DNA from 2 places in the Caulobacter sp. genome. Region 1 is predicted to be linked to the other one. Evidence: predicted binding sites of a transcription regulator. Region 1 holds the regulator's gene; the other holds the start of a gene.
What was found. Region 1 encodes LexA, which represses DNA repair genes until DNA is damaged. Its sites were predicted from a motif close to ATGTTCNCNANNTGTTCT; they were not measured.
Positions count from the first base shown of each region.

Region 1 (4,652 bases):
CGAGCGTCTGGCCGCCCAGGCCCCCAAGGACGCCCTGCTGGTCACCGAAAGCGGCATTTTCGTCCACGAGGACGTGGTGCGCATGGAAGCGGCCGGCGCGACGGCGATGCTCGTGGGCGAAAGCCTGATGCGGCAGAAAGACGTCACCGCCGCCACCAAGGCGTTGCTGGGCTAGGACCAAACCCCAAGACACTGCGGCGAAGTGGACTCTGGCGCTTTCGATGCCAGCCCCTCACGCTGCGCATCAAGACATCACGCCGTGTTCGGCACGGACGCGATCGCGCCGAGGGAGGCGGTAGAAGAATGGGTTGGATCGCCCGACTGGTGAAATGGTGTCTGGTCGCGTTCTTCAAACGCGAGGGGTGGGCCATAGAGGGCTCGGCCCCGGCTGTCCGAAAGTTCGTCGTGATCGCGGCTCCCCATACCAGCAACTGGGACTTCGTCTATTTCCTGGGCGCGGTGGACGCCCTGAACCTCAACCTCAGCTTCATGGGCAAGGCGTCGCTGTTTCGCTGGCCTTTCGCGAGGGTGATGCGCGATCTGGGCGGCGTTCCTGTCGACCGGTCCCGCTCACGCGACACGGTTCAGGCGATGGTCGAGGAATTCGCCCGACGCGACGAATTCATGCTGACGATCGCGCCCGAGGGCACGCGCGGCAAGGCGCGGCAATGGAAGACCGGGTTCTATAACATCGCGCTCAAGGCCGGCGTGCCGATGGTGTGCGCGATGATGGATTATCGACGCAAGGTGGTCACCCTGGGCCCGCCGATCATGCCGTCGGGCGACTATGACAAGGACATGGCCCAGATCGCCGTCTTCTACCGCGCCTGTACGCCCAGGCATCCGGAACTGGCCACCAGGCTCTAGCCGGCCGCGCCATGATTTGGTCAAGCTGCCACCGGTATCCTGCCCCCCACCATGCTGCGCGGAGGGGATGACGTGAGCGAGACTGAAGGCAAGACAGGCTGGCGGTATTGGCTGTTCGATACGGCCAAGACGTTCGCCCTGGTGTTCGCCGTGATGCTGATCCCGCGAACCGTGCTGTGCCAGCCCTTCACGATTCCTTCGGGTTCGATGGAGCCCACCCTGCAGGTCGGCGACTATCTGCTGGTCTCGAAATATCCCTATGGCTGGAGCCGCCACTCGGCCCCGCTCAGCCCTCCCCTGGGCAAGGGGCGCCTGCTGGGTCATGCGCCCGAACGCGGCGACATCGTGGTCTTCAAGAAGCCCGGAGACGCTCGCACCGATATCATCAAGCGCCTGGTCGGACTGCCGGGTGACCGGCTGCAGGTGGTGGGCGGGGTGTTGCGGATCAACGGCAAGCCCGTTCGGCGCCAGGCGCTGTCGGACACGCTCGAGCAAGGTCCCTACGGCGAGACGATGCGCGTCAACCGGTTCGTCGAGACCCTGCCCAACGGCAAGACCTTCGTGACCAACAGCTATGGCCGCGACACCGCCGCCGGCAACACCGGCGTCTATGTGGTCCCCGCCAACTGCTACTTCATGATGGGCGACAATCGCGACAACTCGCTCGACAGTCGTTTCGACCCGGGCGCGGCGCCCGCCGGCGAGTCTTCGTGCCCGTGGAACAGTGAACTGGATCGCTATCTGTCGGCCGAAACAGGCATGGGTTTCGTGCCGTTCGACAATCTGGTGGGACGGGCCGAGATGGTGCTGTTCTCGCGCCAGCCCGGCGTGGGCCTGCGCCTGGACCGGACCTTACGCAGCCTGACCGCAACCGCGAATCGGTCGGCGAGCTGAGCGCGAATCGGCCTCAGCCCTGGGCCGCCGCCGCCGTCCTGAACGATTCGACGTTCGCGGGCGGCGCGATCTTGCGGCCCATCGTCCAGTTGGACTGGACCCGAACCTTGGGGTTTGGGGCTGACCAGACTTCGCCCGTTCCGTCGATCGCCACCACCCAGATCAGATGATGTTCCTGACCGTAGTCGATGACCGCAAAGGCAAATCCGCTGCCCTTGCCTTCGACGAGGACGGGAAGGGTCGGATTCAGTTGTGTGAAACTCATGGGAAGCCCGCCTCTCCAAGCACCGGGCCTGATCAACGGCGTGGACGCCCCTGCGTTCCAAAGTCGATAACTTGACATTAAGGAAGAACGCCTAGAGAACATTCGCAAGGTTTGCGGTTTGTTCCGCGTCTTCATCGAGGTCGAGATGCTCACGCGCAAGCAGCACGAGCTGCTGATGTTCATCCATGAACGCATCAAGGAGAGCGGTGTCTCGCCCTCTTTCGACGAGATGAAGGAGGCTCTGGACCTCGCATCGAAGTCGGGCATCCACCGCCTGATCACGGCCCTGGAAGAGCGCGGCTTCATCCGTCGCCTGGCCCACCGGGCCCGGGCGCTGGAGGTGGTGAAGCTGCCGCAGCAGGCCACGACCGCCTCGCCGCCCAAGGGGCGCGGGACCTTCAAGCCGCAGGTGGTCGAAGGCGGCGGTGGCGCATCGCCATCGACCGGCGCGGCCGCGTCGGCCCCGGCCAATGACAGCCGCGATTTGCCGATCTTGGGCAAGATCGCCGCCGGCACGCCGATCGACGCCATCCAGCACGAACGCGACCGCCTGCCGGTGCCGGAAAGCATGCTCGGCGGCGGTGAGCACTATGTGCTCGAGGTGCAGGGCGACTCGATGATCGAGGCCGGCATCCTCGACGGCGACTATGTGATCATCAAAAAGGGCGACACCGCCACGTCCGGCGAGATCGTCGTCGCGCTGGTTGGCGAGGAAGCCACCCTCAAGCGCCTGCGCAAGAAAGGCGGCTCGATCGCCCTGGAAGCCGCGAACCCGAAGTACGAGACCCGGATCTTTGGTCCGGATCAGGTCGAGGTGCAGGGCAAGCTGGTGGGGCTTATTCGGCGCTACCACTAGACGCCGCGCACGTTTGCGAGATTGAGGGCCGCTCCGGTTGGGGCGGCCTTTTTCGTTGGGTGCAGCGCACTCGCCCCCTCCGCGCCTGCGGCGCTCCTCCCCCGTAGGGGGAAGATGAGGGGCGCGGTTCATCTTCCCCCTCCGGGGGAAGACGATCGCGAAGCGATCCGTAGGGGGCAAGTGGCCCGGAGTCCCTACTCCTTAGCGATCCGCGCCAGATGCCCCAGGATCTTCTCGGCAGCATCCAGTCGCTGGGCCGGGGTGTCCCACTCGCCCTTGATCACCACCTTCTGGTCGGGGCGCACCTTCCAGACCAGACTGTTCTTGGCCACGTACTGCATCAGCCCCAGCGGGTTGGCGTAGGTGTCATTGCGGAAGCTGGCCACGGCGCCCTTGGGCCCGACATCGATCTTGGCGACATTGGCTTCGCGGCACAGGCCCTTGATGGCGACCACCTTGAGCAGGCTGTCGGTCTCGGGCGGCAGCGGGCCGAAGCGGTCGATCAGTTCGGCGGCCAGGGCTTCGCGATCGGCCGACTTCTCGGCTTCCGACAGGCGGCGGTACAGCGACAGACGCACATTGAGGTCCGGCACGTATTCGTCCGGAATCATCACGGCCGCGCCGGTGTTGATCTGCGGTGACCAGCCGCGATCTTCCAGCAGGGCCTCGGCGCCCTGGCGTTGGCGTAGCTCGGCGACGGCGTCTTCCAGCATCTGCTGGTACAGCTCGACGCCGATCTCCTTGATGTGGCCGCTCTGCTCGTCGCCCAGCAGGTTGCCGCCGCCGCGCTGGTCCAGGTCGTGGCTGGCCAGCTGGAAACCGGCCCCCAGGCTGTCCAGCGACTGCAGCACCTGCAGGCGCTTCTCGGCCGACTGGGTGATGGTCTTCTCGTTGGGCGTGGTCAGATAGGCATAGGCCCGGGCCTTGGACCGGCCGACCCGCCCGCGGATCTGATACAGCTGGGCCAGACCGAACATGTCGGCGCGGTGGACGATCAGGGTATTGGCCGACGGGATGTCCAGGCCGCTCTCGACGATGGTCGTGGCGAGCAGCACGTCGTACTGGCCCTCGTAGAAGGCCGTCATCACGTCTTCCAGCTGGGTCGGGGCCATCTGGCCGTGGCCGACCACATATTTGACCTCGGGCACCTGGGTGCGGAGGAACTTCTCGATCTCCTCCAGGTCCTTGATGCGCGGCACCACGTAATAGGCCTGGCCGCCGCGATACTTCTCGCGCAGCAGGGCCTCGCGAAGCGTCACGGGGTCGAACGGGCTGATATAGGTGCGCACCGCCAGGCGATCGACCGGCGGGGTGGCGATGATAGACATCTCACGGATACCGCTGAGCGCCATCTGCAGGGTGCGTGGGATCGGCGTCGCGGTCAGGGTCAGCATGTGCACGTCGGCGCGAAGCTCTTTCAGCTTCTCCTTGTGCTTGACCCCGAAGTGCTGCTCCTCGTCGACGATCACCAGGCCCAGGTCCTTGAACGAGACCTGCTTGGACAGGATGGCGTGGGTGCCGACCACGATCTCCAGCTGACCATTGGCCAGGCCCTCGCGGGTCTCGGCGGCTTCCTTGCCGGTGACCAGCCGCGACAGGCGCGTGACCTTGACCGGCCAGCCCTGGAAGCGGTCCTTGAAGGTCTTGTAGTGCTGGCGGGCCAACAAGGTGGTCGGGCAAACGATGGCCACCTGCTTGCCGCTCATCGCCACCACGAAGGCGGCGCGCAGGGCGACCTCGGTCTTGCCGAAGCCGACATCGCCGCAGATC
Region 1 is NZ_OZ257139.1:3,930,666-3,935,317, forward strand. It holds gene trpC (indole-3-glycerol phosphate synthase TrpC) at 1-175, shown strand, start outside; gene ACQY9P_RS18330 (lysophospholipid acyltransferase family protein) at 304-867, shown strand; gene lepB (signal peptidase I) at 940-1,761, shown strand; gene ACQY9P_RS18340 (hypothetical protein) at 1,775-2,026, opposite strand; gene lexA (transcriptional repressor LexA) at 2,172-2,882, shown strand; gene mfd (transcription-repair coupling factor) at 3,077-4,652, opposite strand, start outside.

Region 2 (4,652 bases), 470 kb from region 1:
GTTGCGGCTCCAGCGGCAGAGGATCGTGGCCAGCAGGTCGACGGTCGAGAAGCGGTCGCCGACGATGAACTCGCGATCGGCCAGACGAGCGTCCAGTCGCGCCAGACCCGTCTCGATACGGGCGCGGGCGCAGGCCTGCGCCGCATCCGCGCTCTGCTCGCCCGCGGGTTCGTCGGCGTAGAACCAGGCCCGGAACGCGGGCTGCATCCCGTTGGCCAGCCAGAAACTCCAGCTGAAATAGGCCGCGCGCTCGGGCGATCCGACGGGGGGCGCGAAACCCGCCTCCGGATGCCGCTCCGCCAGCAGCGTGGCGATGGCCGCCATCTCCGTCACCGGCGCGCCGTCCACGATCAGGGTCGGCACCACCCCGTCGGGATTGACCGTCAGATAGGCCGGGCTCTTCTGCTCCCTGGTCTCGAAGTCGAGCATGGTGATCTCGAAGGGAACCCCAAGCTCCAGCAACAGCCAGTGAATCGCGGTGCCGGCGGTGCTGGGGGAACCATAGAGCCTGTACACGCAAGACCTCCGCCGGGTTGGAATGGCGCGATAGGCGGGTGGTTCTCCCACCCGGTCAAGCCTGGCTTTTGCCAAGCGCCAGACACTCTTGCCCGGAGCCTTTGTTCCGGTTACGTTCGCGCCAGGATAGAGGAGACGTCGATGCTCACCCTGGTGCACGCCCCCCGTTCGCGCTCGACGCGGTTCCTCTGGCTGCTGGAAGAACTGGGCGCGCCGTACGAAGTCATGACGGTCGATGTCTATCGTTCCAACACCCGGACAGGCGCTCGCGATCCGCGCAATCCGCATCCGCACGGCCAGGTGCCCGCCCTACTGGATGACGGCGTGCTGATCACAGAGTCGGCGGCCATCGCGCTCTACCTGACCGACAAGTTCCCGGCCAACGGCCTTGGCCCCACGGTCGGCGATCCCCTGCGCGGGCCGTATCTGTCCTGGCTGGCCTATTATGCGGGCGTGCTGGAGCCGGCCGTCGTCAACCTGTGGAAGCAGCGGCAGGACGACGAAGACAAGGCGATGTATCAGGCCATGGACGACCGGCTGCGCACCACGCTTGAGGCCTCGCCCTGGCTGCTGGGCGACACCTTCTCGGCCGCGGACATGCTGTTTGTCAGCCTGCTGCAATTCGCCCGTCAGATGCTGCCGCCCCATGCCGTCTATGACGACTGGCTGGCGCGCGCCAACGCCCGCCCCGCCCTGGCGCGGGCCCTGGCCAGGGACGACGCCTGATGGCGCGCCTGATCGGTTTCGCCGCTGCCCTGGCCCTGCTGGCGACGGCCACTGGGGTTCGGGCCGATCCCGCCATCGGCGCCCGGGTCGACGCCGTGCTGGCCGATGACGCCGTGACTATCACGGAGGCGGGCAAGACCGTGCTGGTCTACCGCACCAAGTCGCTGGACCCCGCCAACGAGCCTGGGCGGCTGAACTATGTCCATCCGCTGTATGCGCCCGACGGCACGGTGCTGACTGAAGACAAGCCCGCCGATCACCTGCACCAGCGCGGGGCCTTCTGGAGCTGGCATCAGGTGCAGGTGAACGGCAAGGCCGTCGCCGATGGCTGGTTCATGAAGGGTCTGACCTTTCATGTGCGCGAAACACGCTTCAAGGGCGACGCCCAGGGCGGCGGAGCCCTCACCGTCAATGCCGACTGGATCGTCAATTCCGGTCCGGAACTGGAGTATGTGGCGCGCGAGACCACGCGCGTTCATGTCTATCCGCTAAAGGATGGCGCGCGGCGCATAGACTTCGACACCCTCATCACGTCGCGGGTCGACGCCCTGGGCCTGGGCGGCAGCGACGACGCCAAGGGCTATGGCGGCTTCTCGATCCGCCTGATCCGCCCCGATCGCCTGACCTTCGCCTCGGGCGGCAAGACCGTCACGCCGACGGACACGGCGCTCGAAGCCGGCAATTCGATGGGCTTTGCCTGGTCCGCCGAGCCCGGATCGCCGGCCTGGACGGTGGGGCTCAGCTGTCGGGCCAATGACCAGCCGATCAAGACCTGGATCCTGCGCAAGGCGCTGTCGATGCAGAACTGCGTCTTCCCCGGCCGCGCGCCTTATGTGATCAAGAAGGATGAAACGCTGCGTCTGCGGGAGACCCTGGTCATCCGGGCCGCGACGCCGCCCAAACCGCAGCCCCCGAAGAAGCCCTGATCATGGCCGAGATCCTGAACCTCAACCGAGCCCGCAAGGCCAAGGCCAGGACCGAGGACAAGACCCGCGCCGCCGAGAACCGCGCCAAGCACGGCCGCAGCAAGGTCGACAAGGCGCTGGACGCCGCGCGCGCCGACAAGCTGCGCCGCGCGCTGGACGGCGCCAAGCGCGAGGATTGACGCGAAGGCCGCCACAACGGCAGAGCTAACCGCGCGCCAGTGTCACCAAGGAGCCGATCGCGTCGCATGGGCAGTCTGAAGAAGCGCTCCGTCAATCTGGCCGGCCACGCCACGTCCCTGGCGCTTGAACTGGAATTCTGGGACGTCCTGGACCGGGCGGCCACGGAAGACGCCGTCAGTCTGGCGGCCCTGATCCAGCGGATCGACAGCGGGCGCGGCGAGCGCCCCCTGGCCTCGGCCTGCCGGGTCTTTGCGCTTCAACGTGTGATGGATACCCCGTCAGCCTAGCGTGGGCGCGGCGAGATCGGCAAAGGCGAAGGCTCGGGGTTGGGGACCGATCGCGACGGAATGGCGGGCGCCCGGAACTGAAGCGCCGGCGGAACCCCCACCGCCCCGCCCATCTGCCAGGCCATCCACAGGGTCAGAACCACCGCGACGACGGCCACGCCGGCCATCCAGGCGCCGGCTCTCGAAGGATGCGGATGGGCCTGTTTCATCGGTTCGGCCTCAGCTTCCCGGAGGCTTTGGCGGGTCGGGCATTTTCGGCGCCGAGGCCGAGACATTGACGTCGATCGACTTCTTCTGCGTGAAGCCGCCCGAATAGACGACGAACGCGATCACAGCGACGACGACGACCAGCGCCCCGACAATGAAGGCCAGGCCGCTGTTGCCGCCGCTGTTGCTCGTACCTTCGGCCATGCGGGCCTCCCGTGATTGATGTGCCGGATCAACGGCGCGCCGCGCTCGCGGTTCCGCAATCGCCGTCTCGGGGGCTTAAGCCGCCGAACCTTTGTGCTACATATGTTCCATGTCTTCAGGCTTCGACTCGCGCCCTCCTCAGGGCGACCTCCCCTCCCCGCGCATCTCCGACCTCGCAAGGCCTCAGGCGCCGGGCGGCGGCAGCGGTGGCGCGCCGAACTATCTGGAGGGACTGAACCCCGAACAGCGGGCTGCGGTCGAGACCACGGAAGGCCCAGTCCTGGTCCTGGCCGGGGCCGGAACGGGCAAGACGCGCGTCCTGACCACCCGCCTGGCGCACATCCTGTCGACCGGCCGGGCCCGTCCCTGGGAACTGCTGGCGGTGACCTTCACCAACAAGGCCGCCCGCGAGATGCGCGAGCGGATCACCCACATCATCGGCGCCGAGGCCGAAGGCCTGCGCTGGCTGGGCACATTCCACTCGGTGGCCGCCCAGATCCTGCGGCGCCATTCCGAGCTGGTGGGCCTGAAGTCCAGCTACACCATCATCGACAACGACGATCAGGAGCGCCTGCTCAAGCAACTGATCGAGGCCGAGAACATCGACGCCAAGCGCTGGACGCCCAAGATCCTGGCCGGGATGATCGACAACTGGAAGAACAAGGGCTGGACGCCCGACCGGGTGCCGCCCGCCGACGGCTCCGAGTTCGCGGCGGGCAAGGGCATTACGCTCTACCGCCAGTATCAGGAGCGGCTGCGCATCCTGAACGCCTGTGATTTCGGCGACCTGCTGCTGCACAACATCACGATCTTCACCAGCCACCCGGACGTGCTGACCGACTACCAGACCCGCTTCAAATATGTGCTGGTCGACGAGTACCAGGACACCAACATCGCTCAGTATCTGTGGCTGCGCCTGCTGGCCCAGGGCCGGCAGAACGTGTGCTGCGTGGGCGACGACGACCAGTCGATCTATGGCTGGCGCGGGGCCGAGGTGGACAACATCCTGCGGTTCGAGCGCGACTTTCCGGGCGCCAAGGTCGTCAAGCTGGAGCGCAACTATCGCTCGACCGAGCATATCCTGGCCGCGGCGTCCGGCCTGATCACCGCCAACAAGGACCGCCTGGGCAAGACCTTGTGGACCGAGGCGACCGGCGGCGAAAAGGTCAAGGTCAGCGGCGTCTGGGACGGCGAGGCCGAAAGCCGGATGGTCGCCGACGAGATCGAGAAGGCCAAGCGCGCCGGCCGCAAATACACCCAGATGGCCATCCTGGTTCGGGCCAGCTTCCAGATGCGCGCCTTCGAAGAGCGCTTCGTGATGCTGCAGATCCCCTACAAGGTGGTCGGCGGTCCGCGCTTCTTCGAACGGGCCGAGATCCGCGACGCCCACGCCTATCTGCGCCTGATCCAGTCGCCCGACGATGATCTGGCCTTCGAGCGCATCGTCAACACCCCCAAGCGCGGCATCGGCGACACCTCGGTGCAGAAGCTGCTGCACATCGCCCGGGCCGAGAGCCTGTCGGCGGTGGAGTCGGCCCGCGTGCTGGTCGGCAGCGACGAGCTTCCGGCCCGCACCCGCACGGCGCTCAGCAATTTCCTGCGCGAC
Region 2 is NZ_OZ257139.1:4,396,719-4,401,370, forward strand. It holds gene ACQY9P_RS20685 (glutathione S-transferase family protein) at 1-516, opposite strand, end outside; gene ACQY9P_RS20690 (glutathione S-transferase family protein) at 658-1,242, shown strand; gene ACQY9P_RS20695 (DUF6807 family protein) at 1,242-2,168, shown strand; gene ACQY9P_RS20700 (DUF4169 family protein) at 2,171-2,347, shown strand; gene ACQY9P_RS20705 (ribbon-helix-helix domain-containing protein) at 2,414-2,635, shown strand; gene ACQY9P_RS20710 (hypothetical protein) at 2,632-2,844, opposite strand; gene ACQY9P_RS20715 (hypothetical protein) at 2,855-3,046, opposite strand; gene ACQY9P_RS20720 (ATP-dependent helicase) at 3,156-4,652, shown strand, end outside.
Region 2: ACQY9P_RS20720 (ATP-dependent helicase) is a predicted target of LexA. The motif match lies at 3,138-3,155, and genes of this name have one in related genera.